DNA from 4 places in the Mycolicibacterium aichiense genome. Region 4 is predicted to be linked to each of the others. Evidence: predicted binding sites of a transcription regulator. Region 4 holds the regulator's gene; each other region holds the start of a gene.
What was found. Region 4 encodes LexA, which represses DNA repair genes until DNA is damaged. Its sites were predicted from a motif close to CGAACANNTGTTCG; they were not measured.

Region 1 (4,210 bases), 1.1 Mb from region 4:
CCGGAGTCCGGCTGCGTGACGGCTCGGTGCTGACTGCACCTGTCGTGGTGTCCAACCTGTCGCCTGATCTGACGTTGATCGATTTGGTCGGAACGGAGTATCTGCCGGGCAACTTGGTCGAGAGGCTGGCCGGACGCGACCATCGCGCCACGTTCATCCAGATGCATTTCGCGCTGGACGGCCTACCCGAGTTCGCCGCGCCGTACGAGCTCCTCAACGAAGAGGGCATGCAGCAGTCGGTCGGTGTCTTCGGTACACCCGAAGAGCAGCAACGACAGTGGGAGATGGCCCGGGCCGGAATGCTGCCGGACAATCCGTCGTTCGGTATGCAGATCCCGTCGGTTACCGACCCGTCCCTCGCGCCGCCGGGAAAGCACGCGGCCAGTGCGTACGCCTACGGATTTCCGGTGGAGGCGCCCCGCGAACAACACGGACGGCTCAAACACGAGATGGCCGAGACGGTGATCGACAAGATCACGAAATTCGCGCCGAACTTCCGGGACATCCAGATTCGGCACATCACGTTCGCGCCCTATCACATGCAGACGATGTTCGGTGCGCCCGACGGAGACTTCTGCCACGGTCTGCTGCACCCGGATCTGATGGGTCCGAACCGCCCGGGCCCCAAAGGATTCCTGGACATCCAGATTCCAGTACAGGGTTTGTATCTGGGCGGTGCCGGATGCCACGGCGGCCCCGGCATCACCTTCGTCCCCGGATACAACGCGGCCTATGCGGCGCTGGACGACCTGGCGGCGTCATGACCTACGTCATCGGCGAGCCGTGTGTGGATATCCGCGACAAGGCGTGCGTGGACGAATGCCCGGTCGACTGCATCTACGAAGGGCAGCGGATGCTGTACATCCATCCCGACGAGTGCGTCGACTGTGCGGCTTGTGAGCCGGTGTGTCCAGTCGAGGCGATCGTGTACATCGACGACGCCACCGACGAGTGGCAGCCGTACGTGGCAGCCAACGCGGATTTCTTCGCCGATCTCGGATCACCAGGCGGGGCACGCGGATTGGGCAGGCAATCCTTCGACGCGCCGCTGGTGTCCCAGCAGCCGCGAAAGGACGTTGCCGAGCACTAGCTGCCTTCGCCGTCTCCGGATAGGAAGCGTTCTGGGTGGTGGTAGGTGTTGGTGCCTGCGGAGAGTGGGAGTTGTGGTGGGGGGATCCATTCGGTGTCGCCGTTGGCGAGTTTTCGGGTTTTCCAGCCGTGGTCGAGGAGTCGGTGATCGGCCGGGCAGGCCAGGGTGAGGGTGTCGATGTTGGTCAGCCCGCCCTGGGCCCATTCGTCGACGTGGTGGACCTCGGTGAGATAGCCGGGTGCGTCACATCCCGGGCGGGTGCAGCCACGTTCCTTGCTGTGCAGCATGATCCGCTGATCAGGTGTGGCGATGCGTTTGGTGCGGCCCAGCCACAAGGCCTGCCCGTGCACCCCGTCGAACAGAGCGAGGTAGTGGTAGGCGTGGCTGGCCATCCGGATGACGTCCGGGATGGGTAGCAGGGTTCCGGTGGCGGTGACCGCGTGCCCGGTCTTGGCCTGCAGGTCCTGCAGGGTGGCCGAGACGATCACCGTCACCGGTAACCCGTTGTGCTGACCGAGTTTCGGATCCCCGAGCTGACCACGCACCAATGCGGTCAACGCATCATGCTGGCGTTGGCCGTGGCTGCGCAGGTCACGCTCGGCCACGTCCTCGGATGGGGTGAGGGCGGGGGTCTGGTCGGCGGGGTTGCACACCCCGGGTGCGGCGAACTTGGTGAACCACCCATCCAGCAGCGCCCGCAACTCCGGCGTGGCGATCAACCGGCCCACACTCATCCCGTCGACTTGTTGCCCACCGCACCAGACGAAGCCGCGTTTACGGGCGCGGTCGTCATCGGAGAACGTCCCGTCGGGGTTGAGGTGCAGCGCCAACCGGTGGGCGATCTTGTCCAACTGGTCGGGCCGCATCGTTTGGGCGTGCTCGGCCAGTGTGCGTTCGGCCCTCTCGACCTCCACCGCCGGGACATGATCGGGCAAGTCACGAAAGAACCGCTGGATCACCCGCAGATGCTCGCCGTCGAGTTTCCCGTCATGCCAGGCCTTAGAGGTCTCGGGCAGCAGCGGCGGCAGCGGCTCACCGGTCAACGCCCGCCGCGGCGCCACCTGCTCGGCATCCCGCATGCGGCGTTTGGCCTCCCGCGGACTGATCCGCAACACATCGGCCAGGGTGATCGGTACCGGCGGGCAGCCCTCGACCTGCTCCAACCGCCCCACCACCGCGTGCGACACCGCGACCTGCCGGCGTCGCGCGGTCTCCAACCGCTGCAGAACCCTGAACCGATCCGGCGGTGACAACCCCTCGAGATCGACTGCGGCCAACGCCTCGACGACATCGTCGAGCGCCTCCAACACGCCGTCGATCAAACCCATACATCGAACATTAGTGCGAACCACCGACAAAAATAGCTGCCGGCAGCGAACCTGTGGATGAACGCGGAACTGGGGAAAACGATTCAGCGCGTTGGCGATTCCGCTAGCGGAACTCTTCGGCGCAGGCCTCGATCCAGTCCGACCGCCAGGACTCCGGTGGGTCGTCGAGCAGCTCTCCGGGCATCAGCCAGTCGTAGATCTCGGCGTAGGTGCGGGTGCGCTGCCCCTCGATGCGGCGGTTGAGCATCGAAGGCTCCAGCTCCTCGAATCCGTTGAGCCCCATCGAGGCGACGATCTGGGCAGCGCTGGCCACCGTGGCGCGTTGGAAGTTGACCACCCGCTCGGTCTTGTCGGGAACATAGAGCGCCCGGGCCCTCGCCTTGTCCTGGGTGGCCACACCGGTCGGGCATCTGTTGGTGTTGCACTTCATCGCCTGAATGCACCCGATCGCGAACATCATCGCTCGGGCGGACAGCGTGAAATCCGCACCCTGGCAGATGCGGCTGACGATGTCGACCCCGCTGGCGACCTTGCCCGAGGCCCCGACCCTGATGTGGCGACGCAGTCCCGTCCCGACCAGGGCGTTGTGCACCAGCATCAGCCCCTCCGTCAGGGGCATGCCGACGTGGTCCTCGAATTCCTGTGGCGCCGCACCGGTTCCGCCCTCAGACCCGTCGACGATGATGAAGTCCGGGGTGATCCCGGTGTGCAGCATTGCCTTGCAGATCGACAGGAATTCGGTGCGCGCGCCGATGCAGAGTTTGAATCCAACCGGCTTACCACCGGACAGACTTCGCAGCGTTGCGATGAAGTGCATCATCTCCAGCGGGGTCCTGAACGCGGTGTGCGCCGGCGGGGACACCACCGTCTGACCGATCGGCACGCCACGGGTGGCGGCGATCTCGGCGCTTACCTTGGCGCCGGGCAGCACCCCGCCGAGGCCGGGCTTCGCTCCCTGGGACAGTTTGATCGAGATCGCTTTCACCGTCGGCCAGGCCGCCTTCTCTTCGAACAGCGCGGCGTCGAAGTGCCCGCCGGCGTCGCGGCACCCGAAATAGCCGGAGCCGATCTCCCAGATCAGGTCGCCGCCGTGCTTGAGGTGGTACGGGCTGATGCCACCCTCGCCGGTGTCGTGGGCGAATCCGCCGCGGGCGGCGCCGCCGTTGAGGGCCTCGATCGCATTGCCCGACAGCGCACCAAAGCTCATCGCCGAGACGTTCAACAGCGCGATGTCGTAGGGCCGGGTGCAGTCCGGGCCGCCGAGCCGCACCCGGGGTGCCAGTTCAGATGCGAAACGGGCCCGCAGGGAGTGGCGGAGGAATTCGTAGCCCAGTGCGTTGACGTCCCGTTCGGTGCCGAACGGCTCGTCGCTCTTGGTGCCCTTCGCCCGTTCGTAGACCATGTCGCGGGTCTCTCGATCGAACGGACTGGCCTCGGTGTTCGACTCGATGAAGTACTGCCTGATCTCGGGGCGCATCGCCTCAGCCAGCCAGCGGGCGTGCGCCAGCACCGGGTAGGACCGCAGGAGAGTGTGTCGGGTCTGCAGCAGGTCCCAGGTGCCCAAGGCCGCGATCGCGACCAGCGGCACGGCGATCAGCCACCACAAGGAACTGGCTGCCAACGCGAGCGCCGCGGCGGCCAGTGCCACCACCCACAGCGAGGTGACGGCGAGGGCTCTGAGCATCGGGCTCCCTTGAGGGTGAAATGCCTGCGAGGCGTCATTCTGGCATCACCTATGATCGGCACTTGCGTCACATCCGTGGCGGAAATAAGCCCAGCTGCGAAAAAGGAG
Region 2 (4,210 bases), 350 kb from region 4:
GAATCGTCGCGCACCAGCGGGCGGCGGGTCGCGAGCTCGGCGGCCAGCACCTCGACTCGGTCCGGCTCGGACAGCGACGCATAGTCCGGATGCACCCCGGCCCAGGCCAGTAGTTCGGCGATGACCTCTTCATGCACCTCGGAGTTCTGCCGCATGTCCAGGCTGCTCAGGTGAAAACCGAAGACGTCCACGGCTTCCCGCAACCGGGCCAGCCGGTCGTCGGCCAGTAGCGCGCTGCCGTTGGCGCGCAGCGAGGCGTCGATGGTGTCCAGGTCGGCGAGCAGTTCGTCGGGTATCTCGTACGGCTCGAGGCCGAGATCGAGAGTGTGCGCCGGTTCGCGATCGAGAATGGCTTGACCGGTCGCGGTGAGCCGGGCGTGCACCACGCGCAGTGCCCGCCGGTAGGGCTCGTCCATCCGGGCCGGCTCATGGCAGGCGTCGGCCAGCGTGACGAGAGCGTCGGTGGTCTTCACCAGCCGCGCCGACATCGACAACTCCTGCTCGAGCTTGTTGAGCTCGGCGAGGTAGTGGCCCAGCGCGGTGTAGGCGGCGCTGCCGGTGGCCAGCCGGACCACGTCGGCGGTGACGTTGGGGTTTCCGTCGCGATCACCGCCGATCCACGAGCCCGGCCGCAGGATCGGCTCGGGCAGCAGATCGGCGTCGGGCCAGCGGGTCCGCAGCGCGTTGCGAACCTCGGCATTCACCTTCGGGATCACGTCAAAGAATGCCGCCGGGTAGTACCGCAGGCCGACTTCGATCTCGTCCTGAATCTTCAAGCGGGACAACCGGATCAGTGCGGTCTGCCACAGCGTGAGGATCTGCCTGCGCAGTTCGGTCTCGACCGGCCGGCCGTCCTCGGTTTCGTCCTGACCGTGCAGCCGTACCCGCATCAGCTGGGTGATGCGGTGCTGGGTGTCGAAGACGGTGCGCCTGCGGGTCTCGGTGGGGTGGGCGGTGATGACCGGTGCCACCAATGCCCCTGTGAGCGCTTTCTGTACCGTCGCCGCGTCCAGCTGCGCGGCATCGAGCTTGCCGTAGGTCGCGGCGAGGGTGCTGTTCTGCGCCGGTTCCCCGGCAGCGACGTGGATCGCGCGGCGCCGTTCACGGTGGATGTCCTCGGCGACGTTGGCCAGCAGGGCGAAGTGACTGAACGCCCGGATCACCGGGATGGCCCGGTGGACATCGATGCCGTCGAACAGCTGGGCCAGCTCGGACCGGTCGATCTCGGATCGGCGCACCCGGAACGATTCGACGCGGGCCTTTTCGACGAGGTCGAACACCTCGTCGCCGTTCTGCTCACGCACGGTGTCACCGAGGATCGCCCCGAGCAGCCGAATGTCCTCCCGCATCGGCTCGGTGGCCTCCCGCCCGACCTGGGTGCGCTGTACCGCGCCGATAGGTTCCAGCGACACGTCCGGAGCTTCAGCCATCCCCCAAGTATTCCGGTGTCCGCTGTGGGCTGCAGGGCGTGGGGTCGTGGCGTCATCCACAGACCCGGATTCATCCCCAGGTTGACGTTTCTGCACTGATATTCGACCGTTTGTTCGATAGCGTGGATTCATGACATGCGATCCGCTCACCGCTCAGGCGGTGCACGACGTGGTTCGCGCCGAACTCGATGCCGTCGATGCCGCCTACGGTCGGCTCCGGTCGATCTGTACTGATCTGGCGGGCAACGCCTTTCGAATCGAGGTGGCCACACGCCTCGAGGACCAGAACCGGGTGAACCGCGGGCTGTCCTACCGCATGTTCGGCGAGATCGCCGAACCGGTTGACGGCTCGTCGTTGGCTGCCGGAGCGAAGGTCCGCGACGTCCTGGCCAGTCGGTTGCGGGTGACCGCCGGCGAGGTCAAACGGCGGTTCGCGCTGGCGGCTCGGCTGCGGCCGCGTCGATCACTGACCGGGCCGACGCTTCCGCCGGAGTTGCCTGTGTTGGCGGCCGCGGTCGAGGCCGGTGAGGTCGGCGAGGATCACGTCGCGGCGGTGTGCCATGCACTCGACCGGCTGCCGTCTTTCGTCACCGCGGCCGACCGGGACGCAGCGGAACGCGCACTGGTTCGCCGCGCGCGAGAACAGGATTCGAAGTTCGTCGCGGCGATCGGGGTCGAGATCGCCGACTGCCTGAATCCCGACGGCACGTTCACCGACGAGGATTGGGCACGACGCCGCGGCCTGCGGCTGGGCCGGCAGGGTCCCGACGGGATGAGCCGGCTTTCCGGCTGGGTGGATCCGGAGAGCCGCGCCTACATCGAAGCGGTGACGGCCGCGGTCCGGCCCGGGCGGCATCTCCCCGGTGACGCCGAGGGACGCGACAACCGAAGCCCGGAGCAACGCTGCCACGACGGAATCACGCTCGGCCTCAAGGCGGCTGTGTCGTCGGGGGTCTTGGGGCAGCATCGAGGACTGCCGGTCACCGTGATCGTGACGACGACGCTGGGCGAGTTGGAGCAGGCGGCCGGCTGGGCCCGTACCGGCGGAACCGGTCGCCTCCCGATGCGGGATGTCATCCGGATGGCCGGCGAAGCGGTGCACTACCTGGCGGTGTTCGAGGATCACTCGGCACGCCCGCTCTACCTCGGCCGCGCGAAACGCCTTGCGACGGCCGATCATCGGATCATCTGCCACGCCCGCGACCGCGGGTGTACCAAGCCGGACTGTTTCGAGCCCGGATACCACTCAGAAGTGCATCACGCGCTGGAGTGGAGCGCCGGCGGCCCGACCGACGCCGACAATTTGTACTTCGGCTGCCCGTGCGACCACGCGATGGCGACCGAGGGCACGTACACGACGACTGTCACCGAGGACGGCCGGATCGCGTGGAGCGACGGAACCGGTCCCCCGCGGGTCAACGACGCACACCACCCGGAACGGTTGCTCAGCGAGGACGGCGGGGAGTCGCGGTGACCGGCGGGGCCGGGTCGAGCATTCCCGACAGCAGTACGGCCAACCGTTTCCGCTCGGCGGCGCTGAGCCGGCTGGTCATGGGCGCCAGCAGACCGGCGACCGTGCCGGCAAGTTCGTTGCCGAGTCGTTGCCCGGTGGCGGTCAGGGTGACATGCACCGAGCGCCCGTCCTCGCGGCTTGTCGTGCGCTTGGCCAGGCCCCGGCGCACGGCACGGTCGATCAGCCCACTGACCGACGATCGCTCCAGGCCGAGGTATTCGGCGAGCTGGGCCATGGTGGGTTCACGATCCCGCAGGATGGCCAGCGCGCGCAGCTGGGTCAGGGACAGGTCGTGGTCGGCGGCCACCCGGTTCAACACCGCGGTCACCGCGAATGAGGTGCGCACCAGGTCTTCGAGCAGCGCCTCTGATATCTCGCCAGGCATAGCCCTAGCGTACCTCATTAGTTCGTATTACCATCTAAATGTAGTTCGTAATACCATCTATTTTGGAGGATGCCGTGCATGCAGCGGTCGTTACAGATTTCACGAAACCGCCCGCCTATCAGGAATTTCCGCAGGCCGCCTCGACCGGCGACAACGAAATCGTCGTCGACGTCCTTGCCGCCGGCCTGCATCCGCTGGTGCGCTCCCGCGCCGGCGGCGCTCATTACACCAGCACCGGCGCGCTCCCCCTGGTGCCCGGGATCGACGGCGTCGGCCGCGCCTCCGACGGCACTGTGCGCTATTTCGTCGTGGCCACCGACCTCGGCGCAATGGCTGAACAGACCGTCATCGACGTGCGTCGCAGCGTCGTGCTGCCCGACGACGCCGATCCGGTTGCGATTGCCGCGGCCATGAACCCGGCCATGTCGTCCTGGGTGGCGCTGCGCCGCCGCACTCTGATGCAGCCTGGGCAGACCGTCGTGATTCTGGGCGCGACCGGCACCGCCGGGCGCCTGGCCGTCCAAGTCGCCAAGCATCTGGGTGCGGGAGCGGTGATCGGCGTCGGCCGGGACCCCCGGCAGCTGGCGACGCTGCCGAGCCTGCGCGCCGACGACGTGATCGCACTCGACGAGATCCCCGCCGGCTTCGACCGGATCACGGGGGCCGACATCGTGCTCGACTACGTCTGGGGCCGGCCCGCGGCCGACATCATGGCCGGCGTCGCCCGCGGCCGCCATGACATGGCGCAGCCGTTGACGTGGATACAGATCGGTTCGATGGCCGGCGCCAGCGCCGACATCCCGTCGGCCGCGCTGCGATCGATGCCACTGCAGATCGTCGGCAGCGGGATCGGCTCAGTGCCGGCCGCCGACATCGTGGCGG
Region 3 (4,210 bases), 770 kb from region 4:
TGGTGTGGCCGGCCATGCCGTTACCGGCGTCGACCGCCACCCGCAACGGCCGCAATCCGGCGACGTCGACCAGCGAACGAAGGAACTGGCCGTAGTCGGCGAGCACATCCTGATCGCTTACCTGCCCGCGCGGCCCGTCGTAGCCCGGAACTCCGGCGATCACCTCGTCGCGGATGGTTGCCAGTCCGGTGTCCTCGCCGACGGGCTTGGCCCCGGCGCGGCACAGCTTGATGCCGTTGTAGGCGGCCGGGTTATGGCTGGCGGTGAACATGGCGCCGGCGCAGTCCAGGAAACCGGACGCGAAGTACAGCTGATCGGTGGAGGCCAGCCCGATCCGCACCACGTCGAGCCCCTGGGCGGTGACCCCGTCGGCGAACGCCGCGGCGAGCGCCGGCGAGCTTTCCCGCATGTCGTACCCGATCGCGATCCGATCGCCGCCTTCTTGGCGAATCAGGCGGGCGAACGCGGCAGCGACGTCGGAGACGAACGCGTCGTCGATCTCGTGCCCGACCAGACCGCGCACGTCATAAGCCTTGATCACACGGCGAACCGCGTCGGCGGGCCTCGACATGACAGATCTCCTGACCGAGAGGGACTCTTGGCCGCCAGCCTATCTGTTCCGGACCCTCCGCAAGGGCGGCTATCGGGTCAGTCGGTGGGGTCAGGCAGTACGCGCAGGTGCCCACGGCGGCGGCCGGCGGTGGTCGGCCGGTGCGCGGCGGCCGGCATCATCGGCGTGCCGGTCGCGGGCGCATGCGCGGCGCCGCTGGGGTCGGAGAACCCGGCGATCGGGGGCCGCGCAGGCAACTCACGGCCTTCCCGGACCGCATCGGCGAGCGCGACGAGGTCATCCTCGTCCGGGAACTCCGGCAGCGGCCCGGCGTGGCGGACCAGCTCCCAACCGCGGGGGGCGGTGATGCGGTTGGCATGAGTGATGCACAGATCCCACGAATGCGGTTCGCGGGAGATTGCCAGTGGCCCGACGACCGCAGTCGAATCGGAGTAGACGAACGTCAGCGTCGCCACCGCATAATGGGGGCATCCAGGCCGGCAGCAGCGACGAGGAACATTCACGTCCGTGAGGCTATCGCGGTTCATTCACAGGTTGCCGGGGGACACGCGCAGCCGCCGGGCGGCCGATTCACAACCGTTACGATCACATCCGTGGCCGATTCCCGCAGCTCCCGGCGAGGTGGCCGATCCGGTGGCAGCCCGGGGTCGCGCCGGGGACGTGAGATGCGGGGCCCGTTGCTGCCGCCGACGGTGCCGGGCTGGCGCAGCCGCGCGGAGCGGTTCGACATGGCGGTGCTGGAAGCCTATGAACCGATCGAGCGGCGCTGGCAACAACGGCTCACCGGTCTGGACGTTGCAGTCGACGAGATCCCGCGCATCGCGCCCAAGGATCCGGACAGTGTGCAGTGGCCCGCGGAAGTCGTGGCCGACGGGCCGATCGCGTTGGCCCGGCTGATCCCAGCCGGGGTGGACGTTCGCGGAAACTCGACGCGCGCCCGAATTGTGCTGTTTCGCAAGCCGATCGAGCGCCGGGCCAAGGACTCGATCGATCTGACCGATCTTCTGCACGAGATTCTGGTGGCGCAGGTGGCCACCTATCTCGGGGTCGAGCCGTCGGTCATCGACCCGAGCATCGACGACGACTGAGTCGGAGCCTCCGACCAGCGGTCGTCGTCAGATGATGCCGCGCTTGAGGCGACGACGCTCCCGCTCGGAGAGTCCGCCCCAGATACCGAAGCGCTCATCGTTGGCCAAGGCGTACTCGAGGCACGACTCGCGGACCTCGCAGCCCAAGCAGATCCGCTTGGCCTCGCGAGTGGAACCGCCCTTCTCGGGGAAGAACGCTTCGGGATCGGTCTGCGCGCACAGCGCGCGTTCCTGCCACTGGTCTTCTTCGTCGGCCGAATCCGGCGTCGCATCGATGATCGGGTCTGGCACCAAACTCAGGTGAGCGCGTGCCATTACCCCCATCGTCTGCGAACCGGTAATGGACTGCGGCAACCCCATCGTGCCGAACACGTGCTCATAGGACATTTCCGCCTCCTCACCTGGTTTCGTAGATCTTTTGCATGTCGCCCACTATTGAAGTGTGCCCAACTCGTTCGAACACTTGGTCGAATCGCGGTCTGGGACACCGAAACCGGCTGGTCCGACCGGGAAATGACACTGATGTGATTAGACACTTATGCAGTGGCCCGGTCAAGCGATTGAACGGAAATTAATACCATTTCCCTTGGATAATTCGGCGAGTCGATGCCCCGGCGTGTCTCGGCAGTGACGCGATCGTGACCGCGTTCGTCGCCGAAAAGCCGGACCGCCTAGTGTCGATCGGTGTGAAGATCACCGTTCTGGTCGGCGGCGTCGGGGGTGCCCGCTTCCTGTTGGGCGTGCAGCGATTGCTCGGCCTCGGACAGTTCGCCGGCCAGATATCCGGAGCCACAGGCGATCTTGATCACGCGCTGACCGCCGTGGTCAACATCGGCGACGACGCATGGATGCACGGTGTGCGTATCTGCCCCGACCTCGACACCTGCATGTACACCTTAGGTGGAGGTATCGACCCCGAGCGCGGCTGGGGACATCGCAACGAGACGTGGCACGCGAAAGAAGAATTGGCGGCCTACGGTGTCCAACCCGACTGGTTCGGCCTTGGCGACCGCGATCTCGCCACACATCTGGTGCGCAGTCAGATGCTGCGTGCGGGATATCCGCTGTCGCAAGTGACCGAGGCACTGTGCCACCGCTGGCAGCCGGGGGCCACACTGCTGCCCGCCAGTGACGACCGGTGCGAAACCCACGTTGTGATCGACGATCCCGACACCGGTGACCGCAAGGCCATCCACTTCCAGGAGTGGTGGGTGCGCTACCGGGCCCAGGTGGCCACGCACAGTTTCGCGTTCGTGGGGTCCGAAAACGCCACTGCCGGGCCCGGTGTCGTCGACGCGATCACCGAAGCCGACGTCGTCATGCTCGCCCCGTCGAACCCGGTCGTGAGCATCGGCGCGATCCTCGCCATCCCCGGTGTTCGCGCCGCGCTGCGCTCCACACCCGCCCCGGTCGTCGGCTACTCCCCCATCATCGGTGGAAAGCCGTTGCGCGGCATGGCCGACGAATGCCTGTCCGTAATCGGAGTCGAAACCTCCTCGCACGCCGTGGCTCATCACTACGGCGCACGCTCGGCGACGGGAATCCTGGACTACTGGCTGGTGTCCGAAGGCGATCACGCCGACGTACCCGGCCTGACGGTGCACTCGATACCGCTGCTGATGTCCGACCCGGCGGCCACCGCCGAGATGGTGCGCGCCGGGCTGGAATTGGCCGGAGTGGCGCCGTGAATATTGAGCACGGCAGCGCGGCTCCGGTCGAAATCCTGCCCGTCCCCGGGCTTCCGGAGTTCCGTCCCGGCGATGATCTGGCGGGTGCCCTCATTTCGGCAGCGCCGTGGCTGCGCGACGGCGACATCGTCGTGGTCACCAGCAAGGTGATGTCCAAGTGCGAGGGCCGCATCGTCGCGGCGCCTGCGGACCCCGAAGAACGGGACGCGCTGCGCCGCAAGATCATCGACGATGAGGCCGTGCGGGTGCTGGCCCGCAAGGGCCGCACGCTGATCACCGAGAACCGCAACGGCATCGTGCAGGCGGCCGCAGGCGTCGACGGCTCCAACGTCGGGTCAACCGAATTGGCCCTGCTGCCGGTCGATCCCGACGGCAGCGCCGCCGCGCTGCGCACCGCACTGCGCGACCGGCTCGGGGTGAATGTCGCAGTCCTGGTCACCGACACCATGGGCCGCGCCTGGCGCAACGGCCAGACGGACGCCGCGATCGGCTCGGCCGGCCTCCCGGTCCTCTACGGATACGCCGGCGCCGTCGACCGGCACGGCAACGAGCTGGTGGTCACCGAAGTCGCCGTCGCCGACGAGATCGCCGCCGCCGCCGACCTGGTGAAGGGCAAGCTCACCGCGGTGCCCGTCGCGGTGGTCCGCGGCCTCGAGCTCGAAGACGACGGATCCACCGCGGCGCGCCTGCTGCGCGGCGGAGAGGACGATCTGTTCTGGCTGGGCACCGCCGAGTCGCTCGAACTCGGGCGCCGCCAGGCCCAATTGCTGCGCCGCTCGGTGCGCCAGTTCGCGCCCGAGCCGGTCGACCACGCGCTGATCGAGGACGCCGTCGCCGAGGCACTGACCGCCCCGGCCCCGCAC
Region 4 (4,210 bases):
GACACGGCCGCGAAGACGTTCACCACCGTCCCGCCCGAGCTCGCAGGCAACCTGGCCGGTGTCGAGGTGCCCAGCGACCCGACGACGGCGATCAACCAGGCCTGGCGTGCGGCCGGGGGCCTTGCGGGACCGCTCGGGGCCCGCCAAGGGGACCAGCAGGTCATCGGCACTGACGGCGCCGCTCAGGACTACGCGGGCGGCAAGATCTTCTACTCGCCGGCCACCGGCGCGCACGCGGTGACGGGCGCGATCCTGGCCAAGTACGAGGCCCAGGGCGGCCCGACCGGCGACCTGGGCCTGCCGACCGGAACCGAAGCCGACGGCGGCGCGCCCAACAGCCGGGTCAGCGCCTTCAGCGCGGCCGACAAACCGGTGATTTTCTGGACGCCCGACAACGGTGCGATCGTGGTGCGCGGCGCGATCAACGCCGCCTGGACCAAGCTGGGCGGGGCCACCGGCAAGCTGGGTGTGCCGACCGGTGAGCAGAGCGTCAACGGCGACACCGTGACGCAGAAGTTCAGCGGCGGCGAGATCTCCTGGAACAAGGCCAGCAACACGTTCACGACCAAACCGCCGGAGCTCGCCGGTTCACTGTCCGGTGTTCAGGTTCCGGCCGCCGGGCCGCAAGCCGGCCCGGCGGGAACAAAGTCCGGCAGCGGTTTCACCTTCCACTGGTGGTGGCTGCTGATCATCGTCCCGGTCCTGTTGCTGCTCGCCGTGATCGGTCTGGGTGTGCTCTGGCTGCAGCGCCGCCGCAGCGGCGCCGACGAGATCGACGACGACTTCGAGGACTCGGACTACGACGACGACGATCACTGGCCCAGTGAGGTCGCCGGCGAGGCCGACGCCGCGGCCGCCTCGCGCTTCTCGACCTATCCCGACGGCGCTGTGCCGGTGGTGGCCGCTGCGCCGGGCTTCGGCTGGGCGCCCGAGGAAGACGACAAGTCGCAGCCCGGGCCTGAGGACGTGTTCGACGGCGATCAGGACTCCATCGACACCACACCGACCCGCATTCCAGCGGAGGCTGCCGAAACCGGCGGGTATGAGGCCGAGGACGCCGACGAGGTACCCGCGGAGCTCGAGTACGCCGAAGTCGAGGAGATCGACCACGACGAATCGAGCGATTCGGGCCGCCATGCGGCGGTGAATCTCGGCGAGTCGCAATCGATGTGGCGACTCGACATGGGGGAGATCGGTACGCCGCGACGCCGCCGCGCCGCCGAACCCGAGGCGGCGCCGGAGCCCGAGCCGGTGCCGGACGAAATCCTCGAGTCCGACGTCGTCGACATCGAGGAAGAAGACTCCACGCAGCCGGCGGAAGTCCTGCAGTCCGATGTGCATTCCGAGGCCGCAGCCAATCGCCCGGCGATCCACCTTCCGCTCTCGGACCCCTATCAGGCGCCCGAAGGCTATGTGGTCAAGGCCAATACGCATTCAGGGCTGTACTACACCCCGGATTCGGCGCTCTACGACCACACCGTGCCCGAAGTGTGGTTCGCCAGTGAGGAACTCGCGCAGGCGAACGGATTCCACAAGGCGGAGTGAGGCTTTCGCCCCCGTCCGCTAGACCTTGCGGAGAACGGTCACGACCTTGCCGAGGATCGCGGCGTCGTTACCGGGAATGGGGTCGAACGCCGGGTTGTGCGGCATCAGCCAGACCTGGCCGCTGGTGCGCTTGAACGTCTTGACCGTGGCCTCGCCGTCGATCATCGCAGCGACGATGTCGCCGTTGTCGGCCACGTTCTGCTGACGGACCACGACCCAGTCGCCGTCGCAGATCGCCGCGTCGATCATGGATTCACCGACGACCTTGAGCAGGAACAGCGACCCGTCGCCGACCAGCTCGCGGGGGAGCGGGAACACGTCCTCGACAGCTTCCTCGGCGAGGATCGGGCCGCCAGCGGCGATGCGTCCGAGCACCGGCACGAAAGTCGGCTCGGGCAGCGCGTCCGAACCGGCGACCTCGGTGCGCACCGGGCTCACGGAATCGTCGGCTCCCCGCACGTCCACTGCACGCGGCCGGTTGGCATCGCGGCGCAGATAGCCCTTGCGCTCCAGTGTGCGTAGCTGGTGGGCGACCGAAGAGGTCGATGTGAGCCCGACTGCGTCGCCGATCTCACGGATGCTGGGGGGATAGCCGCGGCTGGTGACTGAGGCGCGGATCACGTCGAGGATGGTTCGCTGCCGCTCGGTCAGCCCGGATGTCTCACTGCGCTCGCTCATGAGGCCGAATCTAGCCGGGCCGGCGGCAAAATTCAAACATTTGTTCGACCGTGTCGCGATTCCGCCGGGTCGGCAGTCGGCGGGGCAGAACTTGTCGGTGGTCGGATTTATTCTTCGAACACGCTCGCTCACATGTTCGGTTTTCGAACGCATGATCGAGTATATTTCGAACACAAGAGCGAACCGGGGCGGCCCTGAAGGAAGGACACGGACGTGACAGTCATCGATGATCGACAGGTTTACATCTCGGCACCGGTGTACCGGCGGGCGGCCGGGGCGCCGGTTGCCCCTGCTCGGCGCCGCCCGGCCGGCGCTCGCGCCCGCGGGCCGCACCCGGCACGGCCGGCGATCACGCCGATGCAGTATCGCGGCACGGGTATTGCGTTCTCCCGGGCGCAGCACGCACGCCGGCCGGTCAGCACCGCGGTCACGATCGCGCTGGCCGGGGTGGCCGCGCTGATCACGCTGTGGCTCGGCATGGTCGGCCACTTCAGCGCCACCCCGGCTGCCACCGAGCAGATGCCGGACCAGCTCGCCGTCGTCCAGGTCCAGGCCGGGGAGACGCTGCAGCAACTGGCCGGACGGGTCGCGCCGGATGCACCCGCCGGACAGGTGGTGCAGCGCATCCGCGATTTGAACAAGCTCGAGTCGGCGTCGCTGGACGCCGGGCAGACGCTGATCGCGCCGATCGGCTGACGACCGTGCTGGCCGCAGCCGCTCCCGCGGACGGCGCGGGTAGGCTCTCAGTGGTTCGGCGTATCGGGCCACTGAGCGAAGGAGCGGTCATGCACTGTCCGTTCTGCCGCAACCCGGACTCCCGCGTTGTCGATTCCCGCGAGACCGATGAGGGCCAGGCAATCCGGCGTCGCCGCTCCTGTCCGGAGTGCGGCCGGAGGTTCACCACTGTGGAGACCGCGGTGCTGGCGGTCGTGAAGCGCAGCGGCGTCACCGAGCCGTTCAGCCGGGAAAAGGTCGTCAGCGGTGTTCGCCGCGCCTGCCAGGGCCGCGACGTCGATGACGACGCACTGAATCTGCTCGCCCAGCAAGTGGAGGACACGGTGCGTGCCGCCGGCTCGCCCGAGATCCCCAGCCACGAGGTCGGACTCGCCATTCTTGGACCGCTTCGTGAACTCGACGAGGTCGCCTATTTGCGATTCGCGTCGGTGTACCGCTCGTTCAGCTCGGCTGAGGACTTCGAGCGCGAGATCGAGGCGCTGCGCGCCCACCGCTCCGTCGGCACGTCCGGCTGAGGCAGGTCAATCCAGCTGTCGCACACCGTCGCTGACCACTCGGCCGGCGATCAGCACCCACCCCTGCGCGTCCCACGTCGTGAAGATCTGCGATCCCTTGCCCTGGGTGATGGTCAGGTCGCGGCTCAGGTAGTCGGTCAGCCGCGCCGCCGCCGATCCGGTGGCCTCGTCTTCCGGCACGCCGAGGTCTTCAACGAACATCCGCGACCGGACATGCCCGCCGTCGCGATCCGTCCACGCCCATAGGTAGTGCTCCGCGTCGTCGGAGTAGTCGTCCGGATCGGCGGCCAGCAGCTCGTCCGGCGAGTCCAGATCGTGGATGGCGAACTCCGGCGACCACTCCGCCCGGACCCGGATCACCGTGCGGTCGTCGTCGTAGCTGACCCCGACGATGCCGGCGGGAACCTGCAGGGTGTGAATCGGCGTACCGCGATCCCGCAGCCACCAGGCCGCGCCCACGGTGGGATGCCCGGCGAACGGCAATTCGGTGGCCGGAGTGAAGATACGGGCGTGTGCGGTGGTTGCCCCGTCGCTCGGCAGATCTATGAATATTGTTTCGCTGTAACCTAACTCGGTCGCAATGCGCTGGCGATCACCGGCGGGTACGGTCGCCGCGTCCACCACGCCCAGCGGATTGCCGAAGTTGCCACCTTCATCGGTGAATACCCGCAACACAGTTACGTCGACGGTCATCACTCGACTCTACGACGCTGAAGTCAGGTGGCACTGCGCTCGTC

Region 1: G6N32_RS15615 (HNH endonuclease signature motif containing protein) is a predicted target of LexA. The motif match lies at 2,423-2,436, and genes of this name have one in related genera.
Region 2: G6N32_RS11920 (HNH endonuclease signature motif containing protein) is a predicted target of LexA. The motif match lies at 1,534-1,547, and genes of this name have one in related genera.
Region 3: cofD (2-phospho-L-lactate transferase) is a predicted target of LexA. The motif match lies at 2,116-2,129, and genes of this name have one in related genera.

Annotation. Positions count from the first base shown of each region.
Region 1 covers NZ_AP022561.1:3,210,719-3,214,928, reverse strand. The annotation lists gene G6N32_RS15625 (phytoene desaturase family protein) at 1-764, shown strand, start outside; gene fdxA (ferredoxin) at 761-1,090, shown strand; gene G6N32_RS15615 (HNH endonuclease signature motif containing protein) at 1,087-2,418, opposite strand; gene G6N32_RS15610 (FMN-binding glutamate synthase family protein) at 2,522-4,102, opposite strand.
Region 2 covers NZ_AP022561.1:2,461,182-2,465,391, reverse strand. The annotation lists gene ppc (phosphoenolpyruvate carboxylase) at 1-1,430, opposite strand, end outside; gene G6N32_RS11920 (HNH endonuclease signature motif containing protein) at 1,561-2,904, shown strand; gene G6N32_RS11915 (MarR family winged helix-turn-helix transcriptional regulator) at 2,876-3,328, opposite strand; gene G6N32_RS11910 (quinone oxidoreductase family protein) at 3,403-4,210, shown strand, end outside.
Region 3 covers NZ_AP022561.1:1,343,984-1,348,193, reverse strand. The annotation lists gene G6N32_RS06520 (phosphomannomutase/phosphoglucomutase) at 1-571, opposite strand, end outside; gene G6N32_RS06515 (DUF3499 domain-containing protein) at 649-1,074, opposite strand; gene G6N32_RS06510 (metallopeptidase family protein) at 1,237-1,659, shown strand; gene G6N32_RS06505 (WhiB family transcriptional regulator) at 1,687-1,953, opposite strand; gene cofD (2-phospho-L-lactate transferase) at 2,346-3,347, shown strand; gene G6N32_RS06495 (coenzyme F420-0:L-glutamate ligase) at 3,344-4,210, shown strand, end outside.
Region 4 covers NZ_AP022561.1:2,112,030-2,116,239, forward strand. The annotation lists gene G6N32_RS10195 (LGFP repeat-containing protein) at 1-1,545, shown strand, start outside; gene lexA (transcriptional repressor LexA) at 1,564-2,223, opposite strand; gene G6N32_RS10205 (LysM peptidoglycan-binding domain-containing protein) at 2,437-2,919, shown strand; gene nrdR (transcriptional regulator NrdR) at 3,009-3,473, shown strand; gene G6N32_RS10215 (PhzF family protein) at 3,480-4,166, opposite strand; gene G6N32_RS10220 (alpha/beta fold hydrolase) at 4,190-4,210, opposite strand, start outside.